DNA from 4 places in the Pantoea sp. E956-1 genome. Region 4 is predicted to be linked to each of the others. Evidence: predicted binding sites of a transcription regulator. Region 4 holds the regulator's gene; each other region holds the start of a gene.

Region 1 (5,580 bases), on a different contig from region 4:
TTAACGACATGAAAATTTTTATCTCGGCCGACATTGAAGGCATCGCGGGGGTCATGCGCCCGGAGCAATGTACACCCGGCCACCCGGAACATCAGCTGGCCCGTGGTCTGATGGAGCAGGAAGTGAATGCTGCGATTGAGGGGGCTTTTGCAGGCGGGGCAACGGAAGTGGTGGTGGCAGACAGCCATGCGCAGATGACCAATTTGCGTGCGGAAAATATCGATCCCCGCGCCCGGCTGGTGCAGGGAAAACCCCGTGTCCTGTCGATGGTGGAAGGGATAGAGCAGCAGACGTTCGACGGGCTGTTTCTGGTGGGATTTCACAGCGCAGCAGGTGAACCCGGCGTACTGGCGCATACCATCAACGGCCGGGCATTCTGGCGTATCCATATCAATGGTCAGGTGATGGGAGAAACCGATATTTATGCGGCCGCCGCTGCTGAGCACGGCACGCCATTGCTGCTGGTCACCGGCGACGATCAGTTACAGAGCTGGATTGCGGAACACTACTCAGCAGTCAATTACGTCTGTGTAAAACGCGCCATTTCTCATACCTGCGCGGAATCATTCAGCCCACAAGCGGCACAGCGTGCGATCGCTGCCGCAGCAAGCGCCGCACTGCAACATCCCCCTCAGATGAGCACGAGCCGCCTGACGGCACCTTACGCGATGCGCCTTCAGGCCACTAAACCGGTGCTGGCCGATCTGTTCAGCCTGATCCCCGGCGTCACGCGTCTGGATGCCGTTACCGTGGCGTATCAGGCCGAGAATATGGAGACGTTAATCAGTTTACTCAGTGCATTCTCTTATCTGGCGAGCACACAGTCATAGCGAAATTATCCCGGGCTGCATGCAACGGCAGCCCGTTAAGCCCGCCTTTACTGTTCTCCTGAAACCGCGCTGCCAGGCACACCGCCTGTATTGCGGACTGTGCATGCGCATCTTCCCTCTGACGAGCCAGGATCGCTGCTGGCTTAAATCCGCGCAACCCACGCTGCTGACCAGCGTTCCTTTAACTGCACCACGTCAGCGCGAGACCCGCTCCCTCCAAAGGCTTCAGTCAGGACTGCCGGGTACGGATGGGGCGAGACAGGCAGCTGAGCCTGCAACGGTTTTGCGGTACAGTTTTTGCAACAGGATAATGATTGCTCTCTCACCCTCCGCCCGGACCTGATCGTACAGCCTGTCGGAGAGGCCTTCGTTTTCGGTATTCCATCCAGGGTAAATAGTCATGCGGCTCCGCCATATAGAGGTCTTTCAGGCCATCGTACAGACCGGCAGCATCAGCGCTGCGGCGCGCTTACTCAATGTCTCGCAGCCCAATATCAGCCGTGTGCTGAATCATGCTGAACAGCAATTGGGGTTTGCGCTGTTTGAGCGACGTATACAGGGAATGAGTGTGACGGCAGAAGGGCGACGTCTCCTGCCTGAAATAGACGATCTCTGCCAGCGCCTGCAATCTATCACCCAGCTTACCGAACAGCTGCGGCGGGGCGAAGGGCAGTTAGTTCGCGTCGGAGCGGCTCACGCTTTTGGTCAGATGGTTTTGGCGCCCGCATTGGTCACCTGGCGGCAACAGATGGCCTCGGTCAGTGTCGAACTGGTCACCGAGCACTTTAGTACCTTATGCCAGATGATTCTGGATAATCAGCTCGATTTCGCGCTGGTTTTTGGTCAGCAGGTCGATGCGGATCTTCTGGCTGAGCCTCTGTTTCAGTCTTCGATGGTCGCGCTGTTACCGCTCAATCATCCCCGTAATGAACCTGTTACGCTTGCGTGGTTATGCCACAATAATTTACTGATGATGCAGGCTCAGGATCCGCTTGGACGCGTACTTCACCGAGCGCTGCGCGATAAAAAACTGAATCCCGCCGTGTCGTTGTCGATTAAAACCTATTCGGTCATTGCGGATATGGTGCTGGCAGGCGGCGGCACGGGCGTCGTGGATCTCTTCACCGCCTGTCGCTATGCCGGACAGCTAAAGCTGCTACCGATAGCGCAGCCCCTGCCGTTTGAAGTGATGCTGATCAGCCGCCGTGACCAGCCACAGTCGCAGTCCACTCTGCAACTTAAGCAGGTCATCCGTAACAGACTGTGGGAGATCGCCCGGCAGTGCGAAGCGCAGTTTATGGGTGGCTGAATAAGCGCCGCTTTCAGGTGAAGAGCAGGGGAAGAGGGTGTGCTCAGGCAGCATCAGATTCGTTCGCTGACTTTCGCACCATAAAGCGCGGAGCCTGAACAGTGAACCTTCTTTAAGGCAATGGTTCCGGCATTGGTGAAATGTGCTGAAAGAGATTATTGAGACGGCGTTGAAATGAAAAATCCACACAAGAGCGTGGATTTATTCTGTGATGGTCATGAGATTCAGTAAAACCCCATGAGACAACAATCTTTAATCAGACGTTAAACAGGAAGTTCATCACATCGCCATCTTTCACGATGTACTCTTTACCTTCTGAACGCATCTTGCCGGCTTCCTTAGCACCTTGCTCGCCTTTATAAGCGATGAAGTCTTCAAACGCGATGGTCTGGGCGCGGATAAAGCCTTTCTCGAAGTCGGTGTGGATTTTACCGGCTGCCTGTGGAGCTGTCGCGCCAACCGGGATGGTCCAGGCACGCACTTCTTTCACGCCTGCGGTGAAGTAGGTCTGCAGGTTCAGCAGGGAGTAACCGGCGCGGATAACGCGGTTCAGGCCTGGCTCTTCCAGTCCCAGCTCTGCCATGAACTCGTCACGGTCTTCATCTTCCAGCTCGGCGATATCCGACTCAACAGCGGCGCACACGGGCACCACAACGGAACCTTCCGCTTCGGCGATAGCGCGCACCTGATCCAGGTACGGGTTGTTCTCGAAACCATCTTCATTGACGTTAGCAATGTACATAGTGGGTTTCAGGGTCAGGAAGCTCAGATAGCGGATTGCCGCTTTGTCGTCCTCATCCAGATTCAGTGAACGCAGCATGCCCGCTTCAGAAAGATGCGGCAGGCACTTCTCCAGCGCAGCCAGCTCGGCTTTGGCATCTTTGTCGCCGCCTTTGGCTTTTTTCTGCACACGCTGAATCGCACGTTCACAGGTTTCAAGATCGGAAAGTGCCAGCTCAGTGTTGATCACGTCAATATCTTCAGCCGGGTTAACTTTGCCCGCAACGTGGATGATGTTGTCGTTTTCAAAGCAGCGCACCACGTGGCCGATCGCTTCGGTTTCGCGGATGTTGGTCAGGAACTGGTTGCCCAGACCTTCACCTTTTGACGCGCCTTTTACCAGACCGGCGATATCGACGAATTCCATGGTAGTCGGCACCACGCGCTGCGGCTTAACAATCTCAGAAAGCTGGTCGAGACGCAGGTCAGGCATCGGCACCACGCCTGTGTTTGGCTCAATGGTACAGAAGGGGAAGTTAGCCGCTTCGATGCCCGCTTTAGTCAGCGCGTTAAACAGAGTGGATTTACCGACATTCGGCAGGCCCACGATACCGCATTTGAATCCCATGGTTTGATACCCTTTATAACTGGATGGACAGTGCGCAGGAAGGCGGACTGTCGGAGACGAATTGAAAAATTTCGCGCATTATACACGGAATCACGACGATTCGGGCGTTTAAGCAGGCTTGAAGGCGTGCAGCCGGTTCATCGCCTTGATACGATCCTCTTTCAGCCACAGTTCGGTGCAGCGCGCCGCCTCATCAATAGCATCATCAATCAGCTTCTGCTCACTGGCGGGCGGCTTGCCCAGCACAAATCCGGTCACCTTGTTGCGATCGCCGGGATGCCCGATACCGATGCGCAGCCGATGGAAATTGTTGTTGTTGCCCAGTTTGCTGATGATATCTTTCAGCCCGTTATGGCCGCCATGTCCGCCGCCCTGCTTGAACTTCGCCACGCCGGGTGGCAGATCGAGTTCATCATGCGCCACCAGGATCTCTTCTGGCGCGATGCGATAAAAGGTCGCCATCGCCGCCACGGCTTTCCCGCTCAGATTCATAAAGGTGGTCGGCACCAGCAGGCGCACATCCTCTCCGGCTATCGCCAGGCGGGCGGTATAGCCATAGAATTTGCCTTCCTCTTTCAGTGACTGATTGTGGCGCTCAGCCAGTAAATCCAGATACCAGGCACCCGCATTGTGGCGCGTGGCGGCATATTCAGCGCCTGGATTGGCAAGGCCCACAATCAGTTTAATGCTGCTCACAATGATTATCCTGCTGTTATCGCGAAAGGGCGTTAGTTTACTTCGCCATGGCCGAGATGACAAAGTACAAGCATTGAAATGGTTCAGGGCAGTGATTAATCATTTTCTATCTAAATCAACAGACTGCAAACAGGGCCAGAAGGTTCTTTATGACTGATGTGTGATCCAGCCCGCAACGTTGGCCCCATCCATTGCCTAAACTTATGGCACTTAACATTGTGTGCGGTTATTGACTCATATGGATGGAGGTGCAGCATGAAACATCAACATTGCCGTGTAGCGGGTAACAGCTTGATGGTACTGGGATTAGTCACAATGATACTGGGTGTCGGTTTCTCAATTATGAACCAGCTTCCCGCGCTTGACCTGCCAGATGCGCTGGCGCAGGGTGCAATCTTAGGCATCTTTGTTGGTGCAATGATGTGGCTGGTGGGGGCGGGTCTGAGTGGTCGTGAAAAGGTTGAAGATCGTTATTACTGGCATCGTCACTATGACAAACGTTGTCGCCGGTCGCACAATTCACACCATTAACTGATGCCAGCAGTGACCGGATGCTGCGCGATGCGGTTCCGGCCGCTGGCCTTGGCGTGATAGAGCGCTTTATCCGCCAGCGCGAGTAAATCGTCAAAACCCTGCTGCTGATGTGTGACCGTGGCAAACCCAATGCTCACTGAGTAGGTGATTGAATTGGGTTGTGACGCACAGACAGCCTGCCGAATCGTCTCACACCAGACTTCTGCATTTTTTGCCGCCGCCGGGATTATAGCCGCAAACTCCTCTCCGCCCAGTCGCGCAAAACGCCCCTCAGCCGGTATCAGCTCTCTGACAATCTCGCAAAAGTGAATCAATATCTGGTCGCCCTGTTGATGGCCATACCGATCGTTAATGCTCTTAAAATGATCCAGATCGAACAGTATCGCGCTAAAGGGCCGATTCTGACGGCGGCATCGCGCCACAATCTTCTCTGCTTCATTAAATAAAGCCCGACGATTCCAGACGCTGGTCAGAGGATCGTGCATCGAGGCATGCTTTAAAACTGACTGCATCCGTTCATTCACCATGGCCAGGATAGTAAAGGTCAGACCGATGACAAACAGAATCGATTCCAGGATGACATAAATCGAAAAATTTGATCCGCCAATCGCGCCAGGTAGCGTGCTGGGAATCGCGCTGTCCAGAAACAGGCGAGCAAGGTGAAACAGCAGATGGATCCACAGCAGCAGCTGTGCAGGCCAGAAGGTCGCCTTTAACGTGTCGCGCGCCAGCCAGAGCAGCTGGATCAGTGCGGCGGTATAGGCGATGCAGGCGATGCAGAGCACCAGCACCCGTTTGGGTAAGCTGTAATAGAACGCCGGGAAACAGCATAGGATGGCCCAGAGCAGGGCGCCCAGCAGCCA
Region 2 (5,580 bases), on a different contig from region 4:
TGACCGTCAACTATCAGGAGCGTACTTACGCTGCTGGTCGTATCCCAGGCAGCTTCTTCCGTCGTGAAGGCCGTCCAAGCGAAGGCGAAACCCTGATTTCGCGTCTGATTGACCGCCCGATCCGTCCGCTGTTCCCGGAAGGTTTTGTTAACGAAGTTCAGGTTATCGCCACTGTTGTCTCTGTGAACCCACAGGTTCATCCTGACATCGTTGCCATGATCGGTGCTTCTGCTGCACTGGCACTTTCTGGTCTGCCGTTCAATGGCCCGATTGGCTCTGCGCGTGTGGGCTACATCAACGATCAATATGTTCTGAACCCAACCGCAGATGAGCTGAAACAGTCTCGTCTGGATCTGGTTGTTGCCGGTACGCAGAACGCCGTTCTGATGGTTGAATCTGAAGCCGAGATCCTGTCAGAAGAGCAGATGCTGGGCGCCGTGGTCTTTGGTCACGACCAGCAGCAGATCGTTATCGAAAACATCAATGCCCTGGTGGCTGAAGCGGGCAAACCACGCTGGGACTGGCAGCCAGAGGCGGCCAATACCGCACTGATTTCTCGTGTTGCTGCTCTGGCAGAAGCGCGCATCAGCGATGCTTACCGCATCACTGACAAGCAGGAGCGTTACACGCAGGTTGGTGTCATTAAAGACGAAACCATCGCTGCGCTGCTGGCTGAAGATGAAACGCTGGATGGCTCAGAAATCGGCGACATCGTGCATAGCCTTGAAAAAACCGTCGTTCGTACTCGCATCCTGAATGGCGAGCCACGCATCGATGGCCGCGAAAAAGATATGATCCGTGGTCTGGACGTGCGTACTGGCGTATTGCCACGTACCCACGGTTCATCACTGTTCACCCGTGGTGAGACGCAGGCACTGGTTACTGCAACGCTGGGTACGACCCGCGATGCGCAGAACCTTGATGAGCTGATGGGCGAACGTACCGACAGCTTCCTGTTCCATTACAACTTCCCTCCATACTCTGTCGGCGAAACCGGCATGGTAGGTTCGCCGAAGCGTCGTGAGATTGGTCACGGTCGTCTGGCGAAGCGCGGCGTGTTAGCGGTAATGCCTAAAGCGGAAGATTTCCCTTACACCATTCGTGTTGTTTCTGAAATCACCGAATCTAACGGCTCTTCTTCAATGGCCTCTGTCTGTGGTGCCTCACTGGCGCTGATGGATGCAGGTGTGCCAATCAAAGCCGCCGTTGCCGGTATCGCAATGGGTCTGGTGAAAGAAGATGAGAAGTTTGTTGTTCTGTCTGACATCCTGGGCGATGAAGATCACCTGGGCGACATGGACTTCAAAGTAGCCGGTAGCCGTGAAGGTATCACCGCGCTGCAGATGGACATCAAAATCGAAGGCATCACGCGTGAAATCATGCAGGAAGCCCTGAACCAGGCCCGAGGTGCGCGTCTGCACATTCTGGGCGTTATGGAACAGGCTATCAGCACCCCGCGTACTGAGATTTCTGAATTCGCACCACGCATTTACACCATCAAAATCAGCTCTGACAAGATCAAAGATGTGATTGGTAAAGGCGGCTCAGTGATTCGTGCACTGACCGAAGAGACCGGCACAACGATTGAAATTGAAGATGACGGCACCGTGAAAATCGCTGCGACCGATGGTCTGAAAGCGAAAGAAGCGATTCGTCGTATCGAAGAGATTACCGCAGAGATCGAAGTGGGCCGCGTTTACAGTGGTAAAGTGACCCGTATCGTTGACTTCGGCGCCTTCGTTGCAATCGGCGGTGGTAAAGAAGGTCTGGTTCACATTTCACAAATCGCTGATAAGCGCGTTGAGAAAGTGACTGACTATCTGCAGATGGGTCAGGAAGTACCAGTTAAGGTGATGGAAGTTGATCGCCAGGGCCGTGTACGTCTGAGCATCAAAGAAGCGACAGAATCTAAGCCACAGACTGAAGAAGCTGTCGCGGTGACCACGCCTGACGCTGAATAAGTCGTTGCTGATTTGCCCCTCTCTGCCTGGCAGAGAGGGGCGTTTGTATCATCGCGAGGGCGGGAATCCTTGTGCACAGCAGGCGGATGACAGGATGGTTATCCCAATGTTTGTATTCGGGAGTGGGAAATGAAGCCTTTTCTGCGCTGGTGTTTTGTTGCGACAGCTTTGACGCTGGCAGGATGCAGCAACTCCAATTGGCGTAAGAACGAAGTTCTTGCAGTGCCTTTACAGCCCACACTGCAGCAGGAAGTGATACTGGCGCGCATGGAACAAATTCTTGCCAGTCGCGCTCTCACCGATGATGAACGCGCACAGCTATTATATGAGCGCGGAGTGTTGTATGATAGTTTAGGTCTGCGGGCATTAGCGCGGAACGATTTTTCGCAAGCGCTGTCTATAAGACCAGATATGCCCGAAGTGTTTAACTACTTAGGCATATATTTAACGCAGGCGGGCAACTTTGATGCCGCCTATGAAGCGTTTGATTCTGTACTTGAGCTTGATCCAACTTACAACTATGCGCATTTAAACCGTGGTATCGCCCTCTATTACGGCGGTCGATACAAGTTAGCGCAAGATGATCTGCTGGCGTTTTATCAAGACGATCCTAACGATCCTTTCCGCAGTTTGTGGCTCTATCTCGTTGAACGTGAGATGGATGTCGACAAGGCAAAAGTCGCGCTTCAACAGCGTCACGACAAAGCGGTCAGAGATCAATGGGGATGGAATATTGTCGAGTTCTACCTTGGAGATATCAACGAGAAAACGTTGATGGAAAGTCTCAAGGCGGACGCAACGGATAACACCTCGCTCGCTGAACATCTCAGTGAAACCAACTTCTATTTAGGTAAGTACTACCTAAGTCTGGGGGAGAAGGACGACGCGAAAGCGTTGTTCAAACTGGCGGTGGCCAACAACGTCAATAACTTTGTTGAACACCGATACGCATTGTTGGAACTGGCGCAACTCGGCCAGGCACAAGACGATTTATCAGAATCTGACCAGCAATAGCTGACGAACTTAATTTGCCTGTAAAACCTGTTAAGTCATCATCTTAAAGGATGAAGGCTTTTCTGTTCGTCAAAACTTTTAATTTGAGCCGGTTCACACTTTTTGATGAAAATGACTGAAAGTTTTCACGACGAGTTATGTAGACTGGCCGCCGCAATCTAAGAGGCACGTGTACTACATGACTGATATTCAAACCACTTTTGCTGACCTTGGCCTGAACGCCGACATCCTTGAATCACTGAATGGCATGGGCTACGTAAAGCCATCCCCAATCCAGGCTGAGTGTATTCCTCACCTGCTGGCGGGCCGTGACGTGTTAGGCATGGCGCAGACCGGGAGTGGTAAAACCGCGGCGTTCTCTCTGCCGCTGTTACACAACATTGATCCTACTGTTAAAGCGCCACAAATCCTGGTGCTGGCACCTACCCGCGAACTGGCGGTTCAGGTTGCTGAAGCAGTTACCGAATTCTCTAAACACATGCGTGGCCTGAACGTAGTTGCCCTTTACGGCGGCCAGCGTTATGACGTGCAGCTGCGCGCACTGCGTCAGGGACCACAGGTTGTTGTGGGTACGCCTGGCCGTCTGCTTGACCACCTGAAACGCGGCACGTTAGACCTTTCTAACCTGCGTGGCCTGGTGCTGGATGAAGCAGACGAAATGCTGCGCATGGGCTTTATCGAAGACGTTGAAACCATCATGGCGCAAATTCCAGCCGATCATCAGACCGCGCTGTTCTCTGCAACCATGCCGGAAGCGATTCGTCGCATCACCAAACGCTTCATGAAAGATCCACAGGAAGTGCGTATTCAGTCAAGCCTGACCACGCGTCCTGATATCAGCCAGAGCTACTGGACCGCTTACGGTCGTAAAACAGACGCACTGGTTCGCTTCCTGGAAGCAGAAGACTTTGATGCTGCCATCATCTTCGTGCGTACCAAAAACGCCACCATGGAAGTGGCAGAAGCGCTGGAACGTAGTGGCTATAACAGCGCCGCGCTGAACGGTGATATGAACCAGGCCCTGCGTGAGCAGACGCTTGAGCGCCTGAAAGATGGTCGTCTCGACATTCTGATTGCAACCGACGTTGCGGCCCGTGGCCTGGACGTTGAGCGCATCAGCCTGGTTGTTAACTACGACATCCCGATGGACTCAGAATCTTACGTTCACCGTATCGGCCGTACCGGTCGTGCTGGCCGTGCTGGCCGTGCGCTGCTGTTCGTTGAGAACCGCGAACGCCGTCTGCTGCGCAACATTGAACGTACCATGAAGCTGACCATTCCTGAGGTAGAACTGCCTAACGCAGAACTGCTGGGTGAGCGTCGTCTGGCTAAGTTTGCTGCTAAAGTTCAGCAGCAGCTGGAAAGCAGCGATCTGGATCAGTACCGTGCTCTGCTGGCTAAAATGCAGCCAGAAGACGAAATGGATCTGGAAACACTGGCAGCCGCACTGCTGAAGATGGCACAGGGCGAACGTCCTCTGATTCTGCCACCAGAAGCACCGCGTCCGGCACGTCGCGAATACCGCGATCGTGACGAGCGTGATGGCCGTCGTGACAGCCGTGAAGCGCGTGGCGATTCTCGTGCTCCGCGTGAAAACCGCGAAAGCCGTGATGGCGATCGTCCACGTCGCGAACGTCGTGACGTTGGCGAAATGCAGCTGTACCGCATCGAAGTAGGCCGCGATGATGGTGTTGAAGTTCGTCACATCGTTGGCGCTATCGCTAACGAAGGCGACATCAGCAGCCGTTACATCGGTAACATCAAGCTGTTCGGTACCCACTCGACTATCGAGCTGCCGAAAGGCATGCCAGGCGATGTGCTGCAGCACTTTACCCGTACCCGTATTCTGAACAAGCCGATGAATATGCAGTTACTGGGTGATGCACAGCCGAACGAAGGCCGTGGTGATCGTCGTCCAGCCGGTGCTGGCGGTGAGCGTCGCAGCGGTCCTGGTGCAGGCGGTCCGGGCGCAGCTAACCGTGAAGGTGGTCGTCGCTTCTCTTCTGAACGCCGTGAAGGTGGTCGTGAAGGCGGCGGACGTACTTTCAACCGTGAAGGTAGCCGTGGTCCACGTCGTGAAGAGGGCGCAGCCGCCGCTCCACGTCGTCGTGATGCATAACGACTCAGCGTCGTAACAAAAAGGGAAGCCAATGGCTTCCCTTTTTTTATGCCTGTCAGGCACCGCCGCTGATCATCACGCGTTCGCCGCTGACCCAGGCGGACTCTTCAGAGGCCAGAAACAGCGCAACCTGCGCCACATCTTCCGGCAGACCAAAGCGTCCCAGCGGCGTGGCAGCCAGCAGTTGCGCCTTGAGCTGCGGGCTCATCCTCTTCGCGGCCAGTAATCCTTCCGTCAGAATCATGCCTGGTGCCAGGGCGTTAACCCGAATGTTCTTTGCGCCCAGCTCGCGCGCCAGTCCCTGGGTCAGGGTATCCACTGCGCCTTTGGTTGCCGCCCAGAGCACGGAACCCGGCGTGCTGTTTTTACTGTTCAGGGCGCTGAGATTAATAATGCTGCCGCCGTGCGCCGGGAAGTGACGAATCGCCTGCTGGCAGACCATCAGCGTACCCAGCAGGTTAACGTTAATCTGCTGCTGCATCTCCT
Region 3 (5,580 bases), on a different contig from region 4:
CTGGCTTATCTGCACTTTGTTGAAGGCGCAACGGCCACCTCTCGTGATGTGCCTGCCGATGTGGACATGGACACGCTGAGCGCACAGTTCAACGGTCCGTTTATTGGTAATAACAACTATGACCTTGAGATGGCCATCAGCCGCCGCAACGCCGGAATTATTGATGCGGTTGCCTTTGGACGCCTGTTTATTTCCAACCCGGATCTGGTTAAGCGCCTGCGTTACGTTACTGCGCTGACCATCGCGCCGAAAGAAGCCGATTACGGCGGTGGTGCAGAGGGTTATACCGACTGGCCGGAAGCCAGCTATTGATAACGGTTTATGGCGGGTGACTTCCCGCCCCTTTCACCAGAAAGAGAATTAAAAATGAATTACCTGCAACAGAAAACAGCCATTATTACGGGTGCATCCTCCGGGGTTGGCGCGGCTACCGTGCGGGAACTTGCGCGTCATGGCGTGAATATTGTGGCGGCAGCACTGGACCCGAACGGTCCCGATACACTGGTACGCCAGATATAAGCTGAAGGGGAACGCGCTGTCGGCCGGGTAACCGATGTTACGCGTCTGGAAGATACTTAGGCGCTGGTGAAGTTCGCCAGTGACACTTTCGGCTCGGCAGACATACTGATTAACAATGCGGGCCTGATGCTTTTTCAAGCTGGAGTGATGTTGCCTGGGAAGAGTGGAAAAACAGCCCAAACATCGCACTCCGACAGAGCAAATATTACATTAAATCATAGGTTAAACCCCGATTTAGTGAGTAACATGCTGTAATCGAAATTCCTGTCATAGCTTTCTTTAGCTTAACCTTTTCTTAAGATTAATCTTATAACATCGTCTCTGTATTAGCCCATGCTGGGCTTTTCCGGAGTATCACCCTATGCAAAATAACAACACAGCTTCTGACTCTCTCAGTAAAGTTCCGGCCGTTACTGCGGCTTTCTGGTTAACCAAAATCGCTGCGACTACCCTGGGTGAAACCGGCGGCGATGCGGTGACCATGTCGATGAATCTCGGTTACCTGACCGGAACATTGATTTTCGCCATCATCTTTCTGGTCGCGGTGGTGGTGCAGGTAAATCGCCACAGTTTCAACAAATGGATTTACTGGTTCACGGTGGTGGCCACAACCACCGTCGGCACGACGATGGCAGATTTTGCCGATCGCTCACTGGGCATAGGGTATTTAGGCGGCACCGTGCTGCTGAGCACCCTGCTTATCCTCTCGCTTTTCCTGTGGAAAATCACCTGTGGTACAGTCGCGGTCAGTTCAGTGAGCAACGGCGTCACAGAGAGTTTTTACTGGGTCACTATTATGTTTTCACAAACCCTGGGCACGGCCTTAGGTGACTGGACGGCAGACACTGAAGGACTGGGCTACGATGGCGGGATCCTGCTGTTTGTTGGCGCGCTGGCAATCATCTGGGCGGCGAGTCGCTTTACATCACTTTCGCGTACGGGGCTCTTCTGGGCGGCTTTCATCCTGACCCGACCACTGGGTGCCGTGGTCGGCGACTTTCTGGACAAACCCCTTGCCTCAGGCGGACTCGCGCTAAGCCGCTACGGTGCCTCACTGACGCTGGCGCTAATCATCATCGCTCTTCTGGTGATACTGCCCCAGCGTCCGGCAATGAAGACCGCCACGGCGAGTTAAAAACATTACAGGCAGATTTACAGATAACGCATCGACTTAACCGTCATCAGGGCCGCCCGCAATGGCGGCTTTTTTATTATCTGATGGGTAACAGGCTACATCAGACAGATCGCTCAAAGGAGACGATTTGACTATCGGGTGCAGCAGAGAGTACCGGGAGACTTTCCGGTGGCTCAAACATCTTCACCCGAAACGCAGTGTTGCTGGCATCAAGAAAAACGGTTCTGAGATGACGGTTACAGATGAACCATATTTCATCGCGGTCATTTGAAAGAATGTAGTAAGCATCTGACGTTTCAGAGGGGTTAAAACAGCCCAGCGCGCGATAAGCCGTCTGTGGAGTAAAACCGCTGGAAAGCGGCAGTGGCCTTGGGCCATGCGCTAACTCTTCGATCCTGAGATAAAGTCCCTGTTCAAGCCACAACATAATGTCACTCCCTGAAAGTAGAGAAACCGGGCTGAACGTGTCGGCTGCATTACCGCGAAGCAGAATGGCCGTTCACTGACCGATTTAGTGATCGGATAATTTTTCCGACATGCAGAAGCGTTATCCTGATCTGAGCATAGCAGCGGTGCGTTCTTATGCTTTTTTATCTTCTTCCGTTTCCCTGCTACTCAAGACGACTGGCGAGCAGCCGCAGCTGCTCAGCAATCTGCTTCAAATCCCGCTGCTGCTGACCGGCGATACCCGTCGAGCTGCGCACCACCAGTTTTGCCGGAAGGATAGAAGAGGAACGCTGCTCATCCTGCTCACTGGCTAACAACAGACGCGCGACCGCCTCTTTGCCCTGTAAATCAAGATCCAGCGACACCGTGGTCAGGGCCGGATGGAAGAAGGCACTTTCATAGGTGTCATCATAGCCTATCACCGAAATCTGCCCCGGCACCGCTACCCCGCGCTGATGCAGCGCGCTCAGCACACCCAGCGCCATCTGATCATTTCCCACCAGCAGCGCGCTGAACTCCGGCGCTTCACGCAGCAGTTGCAGCACGCCATTGTAACCACTTTGCGCATCCCAGTTACCGTGGCTGACGCTGACCGGCTTCAGACGATAGCTCTCCAGCGTATCCAGCCAGCTCTTTAACCGCAGATTGGCAGACACGGACGCCTCTGGCCCGGCCAGCAGAGCAAATTCCCGATGCCCCTGCTCATAGAGATATTTGACACTGGCACGGGTGCCGTCAGCCGGGTTAAACGAAACGTTAAACACCGCGCTGTAGGGATCAACATCAAGAAACAGGCACAGGATATCGTCGTTCTCCTGCACGATCTGCTCCGCATCACTGCTCTCCAGCGGGACGTTGATAATCACCTTATCCACGCGCTGCGACTTCAGCTCATTGATACAATTCTGCAGACTTTGATTGACGTTCTCATCAATCATGGCGATCAGCACCTGATAGTCAGCAGCATTGGCATATCGTTTAACCGCAGCAGCCACCTGCGAGGGAGCATGCAACGCCAGCGATGTGGTCACCAGACCCAGCGTGGTGCTCTGCTTACCTACCAACTGTTGCGCAAGTCTGTTTGGCACGTAGCGCAGTGTCTCAATAGAGTGCTCCACCTTGCGCCGCGTTGATTCTGAGACGTTTGCCGACTTATTCAAAACCCGCGAAACCGTCTGATAAGAGACGCCAGCATGGCGGGCGACATCCTCTAAGGTGGCATTTTTTGATTTCATAATTCGCATCCCTGATTACCGATGGCGGAATGGTATCACAGCAGCCGAATAAGCCAGGTTACCGCAGTCACATTGCGCAAATAAAAAGTAAAAGTCATACCTTCACATCACGAGATTTGGTGATCTGATTCACTAATCGTTACAAATACCGCCACTTTATTTGCACTGTATCACACATTATCGCGATTTTGTTTGTCACCCATCTGACAAAAAGCGTTAACTGCCGCTGTCATGTGAACGTATTACAAATAAAATTGAGGATAACATGGAAACAAGGTTATGTACTGCTGCTGTGGCGCTCGCTGCGGCCCTGACCTCCCCGACGCTCTATGCTGCTATCGACAACATTGATTTCCATGGCTATCTGCGTGGTGGCGTTGGCGTATCGCAGGATGGCGGTATTGAAGAGTATCAAAAGAACAAGATTGGCCGTCTCGGCAACGAAGCTGACACCTACGGCGAGGTTGAGCTGGGCAGCGAAGTCTACAAAAAGGATGACGTCAGTTTTTACGTCGACACCATGGTCAGTATGTTCTCCGACGGTTCTAACGATAACGAAACCACCTTGGGTGACGATGCGCAGTTTGGCTTGCGTCAGCTCAATCTGCAGATCAAAGGACTGGTGCCGGGTGACAAGAATGCGGTGATCTGGGGCGGTAAACGTTACTACCAGCGTCACGATTTACACATCATTGATACCAAATACTGGAATATCTCCGGCTCCGGCGCGGGTATCGAAAATTACACTCTGGGCCCGGGCGCGATCTCCTTTGCCTGGATCCGTGGCGATGCCAATGACGTCGATTACCGGGTCGATGGCGATAACGACGTCAACATTAACTACCTGGATCTTCGGTATGCTGGCTGGAAACCGTGGAGCGGAGCCTGGACCGAGTTTGGTATTGATTACGCCATGCCGAACACGACCAAAAAGCAGGAAGAGTATGGTGGCCTGTATGATGCGGAAAACGGCGTTATGCTCACCAGTGAAATCAGTCAGGATATGTGGGGCGGCTATCAGAAACTGGTATTCCAGTACGCTAACAAAGGCCTGGCACAAAACATGATTTCACAGGGCGGCGGCTGGTATGACATGTGGAACGATACCCGCAATGCCACCGGCTACCGCGTAATTAATACCGGCCTGTTGCCGATCACCGACAAGTTCTCCCTGAATCAGGTCTTTACCTGGGGTTCAGCGGATGACGTCACCGCGCAGACCAGCAAAAGCACCCTACTGTCGCTGGTGGGACGTGGTCAGTATCAGTTCACGCAATATGTCCGCGGCATCGGCGAAGTGGGTAGTTTCTGGCAGAAAGATGAGAACAAAGTGGGCAGCGACTACAAACAGGCGGGTCAGAAATATACGCTGGCGCTGGGTCTCGCAGCCGGTCCCGAATTTATGTCACGCCCGGAACTGCGTCTGTTTGCCTCTTATCTGAATGACTCAGAAGACGGACACAGTTTTCAGGACAACACCAGTAACAACACCTGGAACTTCGGCGTACAGGTCGAAGCCTGGTGGTAACCGAGCAGTCTCCTCATTGTGATCATTGTTAAGCTCTTATGCAGGGGCTTATTTGGATAACCGGCGACGGTTATCCATTTTTTTTACTCCGGCTGAAGCGGCTTAAAGAATCGGGCTTCCAGCAACTGACGCAGCTGGTCGGACTGCGTACCAAAGATGGCATGAACTTCCTGCCCCAGAATTACCACGCCAATCGCCCCCGCCTTCTGTAATCCTGCCGTATCCACCGCCCTCAGCGATGTCACTTTCACCCGCAGCCGGGTTAAACAGGCGTCCACCTGCTGAATGTTTTCACGCCCGCCGAAGCACTCTACAAGACGCTCCAGCAGCGCACTGTCTATCTCAACCTCTTCCGCCGTCAGCGGCTGCCGACTGAAATATTGCTTAAACGATTTCAGACTCACCATGTTGTTCTCCTCCAGATAATAAAAAGGCGGGCTGATGCCCGCCACTCACGACTGATAAACGAAAACGAGGGGGACTGGCTTCAGGGCACTCACAGAAAATACACTCTTCCTGCCCTTAAACCCTATTCCCCCGCCACAAAGTCCGCAATTAAAGCCACGGCAGAACTTTCCACAAACAACGCCCAGACTCAAAGCGATGGGGGCATATGCCTGGAGCAAAGCATCACGGGCCACGGACAAAAACGCCGGGAGCGTTTTTGAACAACGCAACGCGTTGGCCCGGGAACGGGCGCACCTCAGGGATGAGGT
Region 4 (5,580 bases):
CAGCCAGCGGCCATGTTGCGGCCGCTGGTTCCACGCCAGCGATGAAATGGTGTACATCACGCTCAGATGATCGAGAATGCGCCGTACATGCTGCTCCACCACCGTTATCGGTCCCTCACTGATATTTTCCAGGTCATCCAGCAGGTTCACCTGTGAGCTTTCCCCATCATATTCCAGCCGCTGCTGACACCGCTGCAGCGCGATTTCACAGGATTGCAGGTAACGCTCAGCCAGCGACGCAGTGAGCATGGTGTGCTCACGCGCCAGAATCGTCATGGCGTTGATATGCTCGACGATAAACTGACTGTGCGTGACCCAGAGCCGCATATCACTCAGATAGCGGGAGTTGAACGCGGGTTCCTGCATCGCCTGATTCAGTGAGTTAAACAGCGCATTGTGTGCCTGATTGACCTTCACCCGCTGATAAGCCAGTTTCTCTGGTGACTGTTCGTCACCCAGCAACAGCCGTAGCGCATCCTGATAGGTTTCCAGTGCGTCATGGGCGTTCTGCCGTAGTAAGCCGCTCTGCCACTGCGGCCACAGCCACAGCATCCCGCCAAAAGCGATCAGACAACCCATCAGCGTATCCATGAGTCGCGGCAGCAGAAACTGCGCGCCATTCAGCGACAGCAATTGCAGCGAGTAAACCGCCGTGACCGTAAAGCCAATCATCGACCAGCCATAGAACTGGCGGGTAAAGCGATAGCTGATAAAGGTAATCGCCAGCATGATCAGCAGCACCAGCGACTCCGGCACCGCCATGCGCAGCGTGGCGGCCGCGATCACCAGACCGGCAAAAGTGCCCAGTGCCCGGTGCTGAATGCGGACACGGGTAGCGCTGTAGCCGTTCTGGCTGACGAACATGATGGTCATCAGGATCCAGTAGGGTTTGGGGATGTTGAAGAACAGCGCCAGCGCGCTGCCCAGCATCAGCATCACCGCAAAGCGGCCGGCAGTGCGCAGGGCCGATGAGCGGAACGAGAGATAACTGCGCAGCGCCGGTAACAGCGGCAGACGGCGCTGGCGGTCAGCCATCAGATCGCGCTGATAAAGGGGTTTCTGGGTGCGCAGAACCCGCGCGATGCGGTTGAAGTGGTAAAGGCAGAAGTTACCCACCGGATTGTCGGGATGCTGATGGGCGATTTTCTCCAGCGCGCCGAGCTGTTTATCCATCGCAAAGCGATCGGGTAGCTGGTGATAGAGAATGTCATCCGCCAGCACCCGCAACCGGGCCGAGATGGTTTTGGCATTCCATCGGATCACCGCTTCAGCGTGGCTCTGTTCGACCAGTTTCTGCACCTCTTCCGGCCGATGCAGGCTGACCGAGATATGTTCCTGCAGATCCAGCGCCACCTGAAAGGCGCGCGTCAGCCGTTTATGGCTGTGATCGCGGCTTGCCGACAGCATGTGCATCTGCTGATAACAGGTGTTGATCAGATCGACCACTTTCTGCTGGCGTGCCAGCAGCGGCGGCAGCGCCTTTTCCGGATCGGTCAGCTGCGTCAGCAGGGTATATTTGGCGTCGCAGTAGTTAGCCAGCTCGCGGTAGATCAGGCTCAGGCTTTCGCGCATTGGCTGCTCTTTCCACAGCCAGAACCAGAACCAGTTAAACAGCCCGTACCACAGCGTGCCGCCGATATAGAGCAGCGGGGGGACATAGATTGGCATGCGGCCAATCAGGCTCAGGGTAAAGATGGCGGCGATCAGGGTGCCGGGCAGCAGACGACCATGCAGCGGGCTAATTTCACCAGTGACGCCGAGCAGCAAGGGCATGGCGAACAGGATCAGCGGCAGAGGGATAGCATGCAGAGTAAGCCACTGCATCAGAAAGCTGCCGAGGGCAAACAGGCTGCCGCCAACAATCAGGCGTTTGAAGAAGCGTTTATGCGGGGTATCCAGACCGGCGATGTTGCAGCAGGCGGGCACTAATGAGAACAGCAAACCTTTTTGCAGGTCGCCAGCCAGCCAGCCCAGTGCCACGGGCAGACAGAGCACCAGCGTTTGCCGCAAGGCGTAGTTAACTTCAGGATGGTAAATAATTCGACGCCACATCGGCCCAACACAAACAATAACGGCGTGATGTTGCCATCACGCCGTGGGTGACAGGAATTAGCGGGTGCCGTAAACGACGATGGTTTTGCCGTGTGCGGAGATCAGGTTCTGATCTTCCAGCATCTTCAAAATACGGCCCACGGTTTCACGTGAACAACCAACAATCTGGCCAATTTCCTGACGAGTGATTTTAATTTGCATGCCGTCGGGATGCGTCATGGCATCTGGCTGCTTCGCCAGGTTAAGCAGAGTCTGTGCAATACGTCCGGTTACGTCGAGGAAAGCGAGGTTACCCACTTTTTCAGACGTCACCTGCAGGCGACGCGCCATCTGCGATGAGAGTCGCATCAGGATATCGGGATTAACCTGGATCAGCTGACGGAATTTCTTGTAAGAAATTTCCGCCACTTCGCACGCGCTTTTCGCACGTACCCAGGCGCTGCGCTCCTGGCCTTCTTCAAACAGGCCAAGCTCACCAATAAAATCGCCCTGATTCAGGTAAGAAAGAATCATCTCTTTGCCTTCTTCATCTTTAATCAGAACCGCAACGGAACCTTTCACGATGTAGTAAAGCGTTTCTGCTTTTTCACCTTGGTGAATCAGCGTACTTTTGGATGGATACTTGTGAATATGGCAATGGGACAGGAACCATTCGAGTGTAGGGTCTGTTTGCGGTTTGCCGAGAACCATTCGCTATTATCCTCTGTTGTAATCGTGCCCAAAATACAGGGGGCAGTTTTCCCTGTCAGGCGGTGAAAGCTTCAAGCGTTTCCATTTCAGGAAATTATTCGGGCCGCATCAGGCGCAGTGCGCATCATTCTTCCCGGCTTCGCCATCGGGTGACGAAAAATATTTTCAGCACTGTTTGTAGCACAGCTTTTGCCGACTGTCTTCTGTTGTCTCGCTTCAGCTACAGGCGGATTTCTCTGGATTGCTGTTTACCAGGCGAAAGCGTACTCTGGCGACAAAACAGCGTATTCCGGAGCAAAAATCATGCAGGCAAGAGTGAAATGGGTAGAAGGGCTGACATTCCTCGGAGAATCCTCATCCGGCCATCAGATACTGATGGATGGAAATTCGGGTGATAAAGCGCCCAGCCCAATGGAGATGGTGCTGATGGCGGCGGGCGGATGCAGCGCGATTGACGTGGTATCAATTCTGCAAAAAGGCCGCAACGATGTAGCTGATTGTGAAGTAAAACTGACTTCAGAACGTCGTGAAGAGGCGCCGCGAATCTTTACGCACATCAACCTGCATTTTATCGTGAGTGGCAAAGCGCTCCAGGATAAAGCGGTCTCACGCGCCGTGGATCTTTCTGCTGAAAAATATTGCTCTGTGGCCATCATGCTGGGTAAAGGCGTCAACATTACGCATAGCTATGAAGTGATTGAGCTGTAGTAGCCGCAAGGGATCTTTTAGTGATTGAGCTGTAATAGCCGCAGGGATCTTTTAAGGTCGCGGGCAAAATCTGTCGTGCTCTGCTGTCAGACTGTGCCTGCATCGGGAATCCGCTTTGATACTGTGCCTGCGCAGGGAACCGGGTCAGATCGGAAAGACGCAAAAGCCGCCATCCATGGCATGCCCGGCCCGCGCGATTACGCACCTCATCCCTGAGGTGCGCCCGTAACCGGGCCAACGCGTTGCGTTGTTCAAAAACGCTCCCGGCGTTTTTATCCGGGCGGCGGGACGCTTTCCTCTTCTGACCCGGTTCCCGGCGTGTTGAACTTATCTATTGCTGCCAGATTCTTTCTGCCCAGGCGTTGTCTGTAGCGACCTTCCTGAAACCGGATGCGGTTGCCGGACGGGAAGTGAAGGGAGCATATACCTGTAGCAAAGCATCGCGGGCCAGGGATGGCCCGCGCTGAGCCTGCCAGGGATGGCGGTTTTGCGTCTTTGCGAAAGGTGTATGCTACCTGAAGCCTGCTCAGCGGTAAGTCTTTAGCCGCAGGAAAACCAGTTTTACCATCTTTGTGAAAGACATCTGCTCTCAGAGCGGTTTTTGCTGACCTCTTACTCTATTCGCTTACCTTCCATCAGCCGCTTCACCAGCGGACCCATGATCAACTCCATCGCCAGACCCATTTTGCCGCCAGGCACCACCAGCGTATTGATGTGCGAGATAAACGAGCCCTGCAGCATCGCCAGCAGGTAGGGGAGGTCGATATCTTCCAGCGCCTGGAAGTGGATCACTACAAAGCTCTCATCCAGTGACGGAATAGCGCGGGCAGCGAACGGGTTTGAGGTATCGACCGTCGGGACGCGCTGAAAGTTGAGGTGAGTGCGTGAAAACTGTGGTGTGATGAAGTTGATGTAATCTTCCATCGAGCGCACCACCGAATCCATGACTGCTTCACGTGAATGGCCGCGCTCGCCGGTATCGCGCACCAGCTTCTGAATCCACTCCAGGTTCACAATTGGCACCACGCCAACCAGCAGATCAACCTGTTCTGCTACGTTGTGCTGCGCCGTTACCACGCCGCCGTGCAGCCCTTCGTAGAAGAGAATATCGGTGTTCTGCGGCAGCGGTTGCCACGGCGTAAAGGTGCCAGGCACCTGATTCCACGGCACCGCTTCATCGTAGGTGTGCAGATATTTACGCGACTGGCCCTGTCCGCTCTGGCCATACTCTTTAAAGCTCTGCTCCAGCAGGCCAAAGTCATTGGCTTCCGGGCCGAAGTAGCTGACATGACGTCCTAAATCGCGCGCCTTACGAATCGCCATATCCATTTCAGGACGGGTAAAGCGGTGAAAACTGTCACCTTCCAGCTCCGCCGCATGAAGATCGAGCTGCTGAAAGATCTTGCGAAACGCCACGCTGGTGGTGGTGGTCCCTGCGCCGCTGGAACCAGTCACCGCGATAATGGGATGACGTGCAGACATAGAAAAGCTCCCTGTGAGGTCGGGCAATAGGCATTGTTAACACGAAATGCCGTTGGGTGCATCAGCCACGAAATTCTTTGCGCGGCATGATATTGACCGATTCGTGCAGTTCCGACCACACCAGTACCACTTCACCCGTTTCCAGCTGACGTCGCACATCGGCCACCTTGTCGATCAGGCTGCGTTCCTGCTCGCCATAGTCCGTGCCTTCACGCAGTACAAAGGTTTCAATCAGATTTTCAAGGGTCTCAGGTGAGACCTGTTGCCAGGGAATAATCACGAGATCAGTTATCCAGAAAAGGGGCGATCCACTGGGGGATGCGCTGTTCCAGCCACATTTCAGGCTGGCGTAATGTCCCACCAACAAAACCTACATGGCCGCCGTGTGGTGTCAGTTGATAGGTAATAGTGGCAGATAATTGGCTGCTGTGCGGGATCACCTCATCACTCATAAAAGGATCATCTTTGGCGTGAATGATCAGCAGCGGTTTCTCTGCGTGCTTCAGCCAGGGCATGGCGCTGGCACGATGATAGTAATCGGCCGCATCCAGAAAACCGTGGGCGCGGGCGGTAATGGCATCATCAAAATCGCGTAGTCGCCGCAGCGCTTTCAGCTGCGCCAGATTGACCGGCAGCGTATCCGGCCAG

What was found. The regulator CRP, encoded in region 4, controls carbon source genes, mostly activating them, when cyclic AMP is high. The targets are predictions, from matches to a motif close to ATGTGANNNNNNTCACAT.
Region 1: the regulator CRP is predicted to act here: its motif matches at 4,342-4,359, upstream of pth (aminoacyl-tRNA hydrolase).
Region 2: the regulator CRP is predicted to act here: its motif matches at 3,057-3,074, upstream of yrbN (protein YrbN).
Region 3: the regulator CRP is predicted to act here: its motif matches at 3,495-3,512, upstream of AC0T7J_RS12435 (maltoporin).

The regions. Positions count from the first base shown of each region.
Region 1 is NZ_CEUYZP010000001.1:45,081-50,660, forward strand. Features, by position in the region: gene AC0T7J_RS00245 (DmpA family aminopeptidase) at 1-12, shown strand, start outside; gene AC0T7J_RS00250 (M55 family metallopeptidase) at 9-830, shown strand; gene AC0T7J_RS00255 (LysR family transcriptional regulator) at 1,231-2,139, shown strand; gene ychF (redox-regulated ATPase YchF) at 2,396-3,487, opposite strand; gene pth (aminoacyl-tRNA hydrolase) at 3,596-4,183, opposite strand; gene ychH (stress-induced protein YchH) at 4,439-4,714, shown strand; gene AC0T7J_RS00275 (GGDEF domain-containing protein) at 4,711-5,580, opposite strand, start outside.
Region 2 is NZ_CEUYZP010000005.1:107,216-112,795, forward strand. Features, by position in the region: gene pnp (polyribonucleotide nucleotidyltransferase) at 1-1,961, shown strand, start outside; gene nlpI (lipoprotein NlpI) at 2,091-2,975, shown strand; gene yrbN (protein YrbN) at 3,081-3,137, shown strand; gene AC0T7J_RS14660 (DEAD/DEAH family ATP-dependent RNA helicase) at 3,154-5,094, shown strand; gene AC0T7J_RS14665 (SDR family NAD(P)-dependent oxidoreductase) at 5,150-5,580, opposite strand, start outside.
Region 3 is NZ_CEUYZP010000003.1:385,065-390,644, forward strand. Features, by position in the region: gene AC0T7J_RS12410 (hypothetical protein) at 1-312, shown strand, start outside; gene AC0T7J_RS12415 (SDR family NAD(P)-dependent oxidoreductase) at 367-519, shown strand; gene AC0T7J_RS12420 (COG4705 family protein) at 881-1,654, shown strand; gene AC0T7J_RS12425 (hypothetical protein) at 1,755-2,081, opposite strand; gene AC0T7J_RS12430 (LacI family DNA-binding transcriptional regulator) at 2,266-3,336, opposite strand; gene AC0T7J_RS12435 (maltoporin) at 3,602-4,864, shown strand; gene AC0T7J_RS12440 (PTS sugar transporter subunit IIB) at 4,948-5,271, opposite strand.
Region 4 is NZ_CEUYZP010000006.1:216,729-222,308, forward strand. Features, by position in the region: gene AC0T7J_RS16305 (YccS/YhfK family putative transporter) at 1-2,052, opposite strand, end outside; gene crp (cAMP-activated global transcriptional regulator CRP) at 2,110-2,742, opposite strand; gene AC0T7J_RS16315 (OsmC family protein) at 3,046-3,450, shown strand; gene AC0T7J_RS16320 (phosphoribulokinase) at 4,063-4,932, opposite strand; gene AC0T7J_RS16325 (YheU family protein) at 4,994-5,212, opposite strand; gene AC0T7J_RS16330 (hydrolase) at 5,217-5,580, opposite strand, start outside.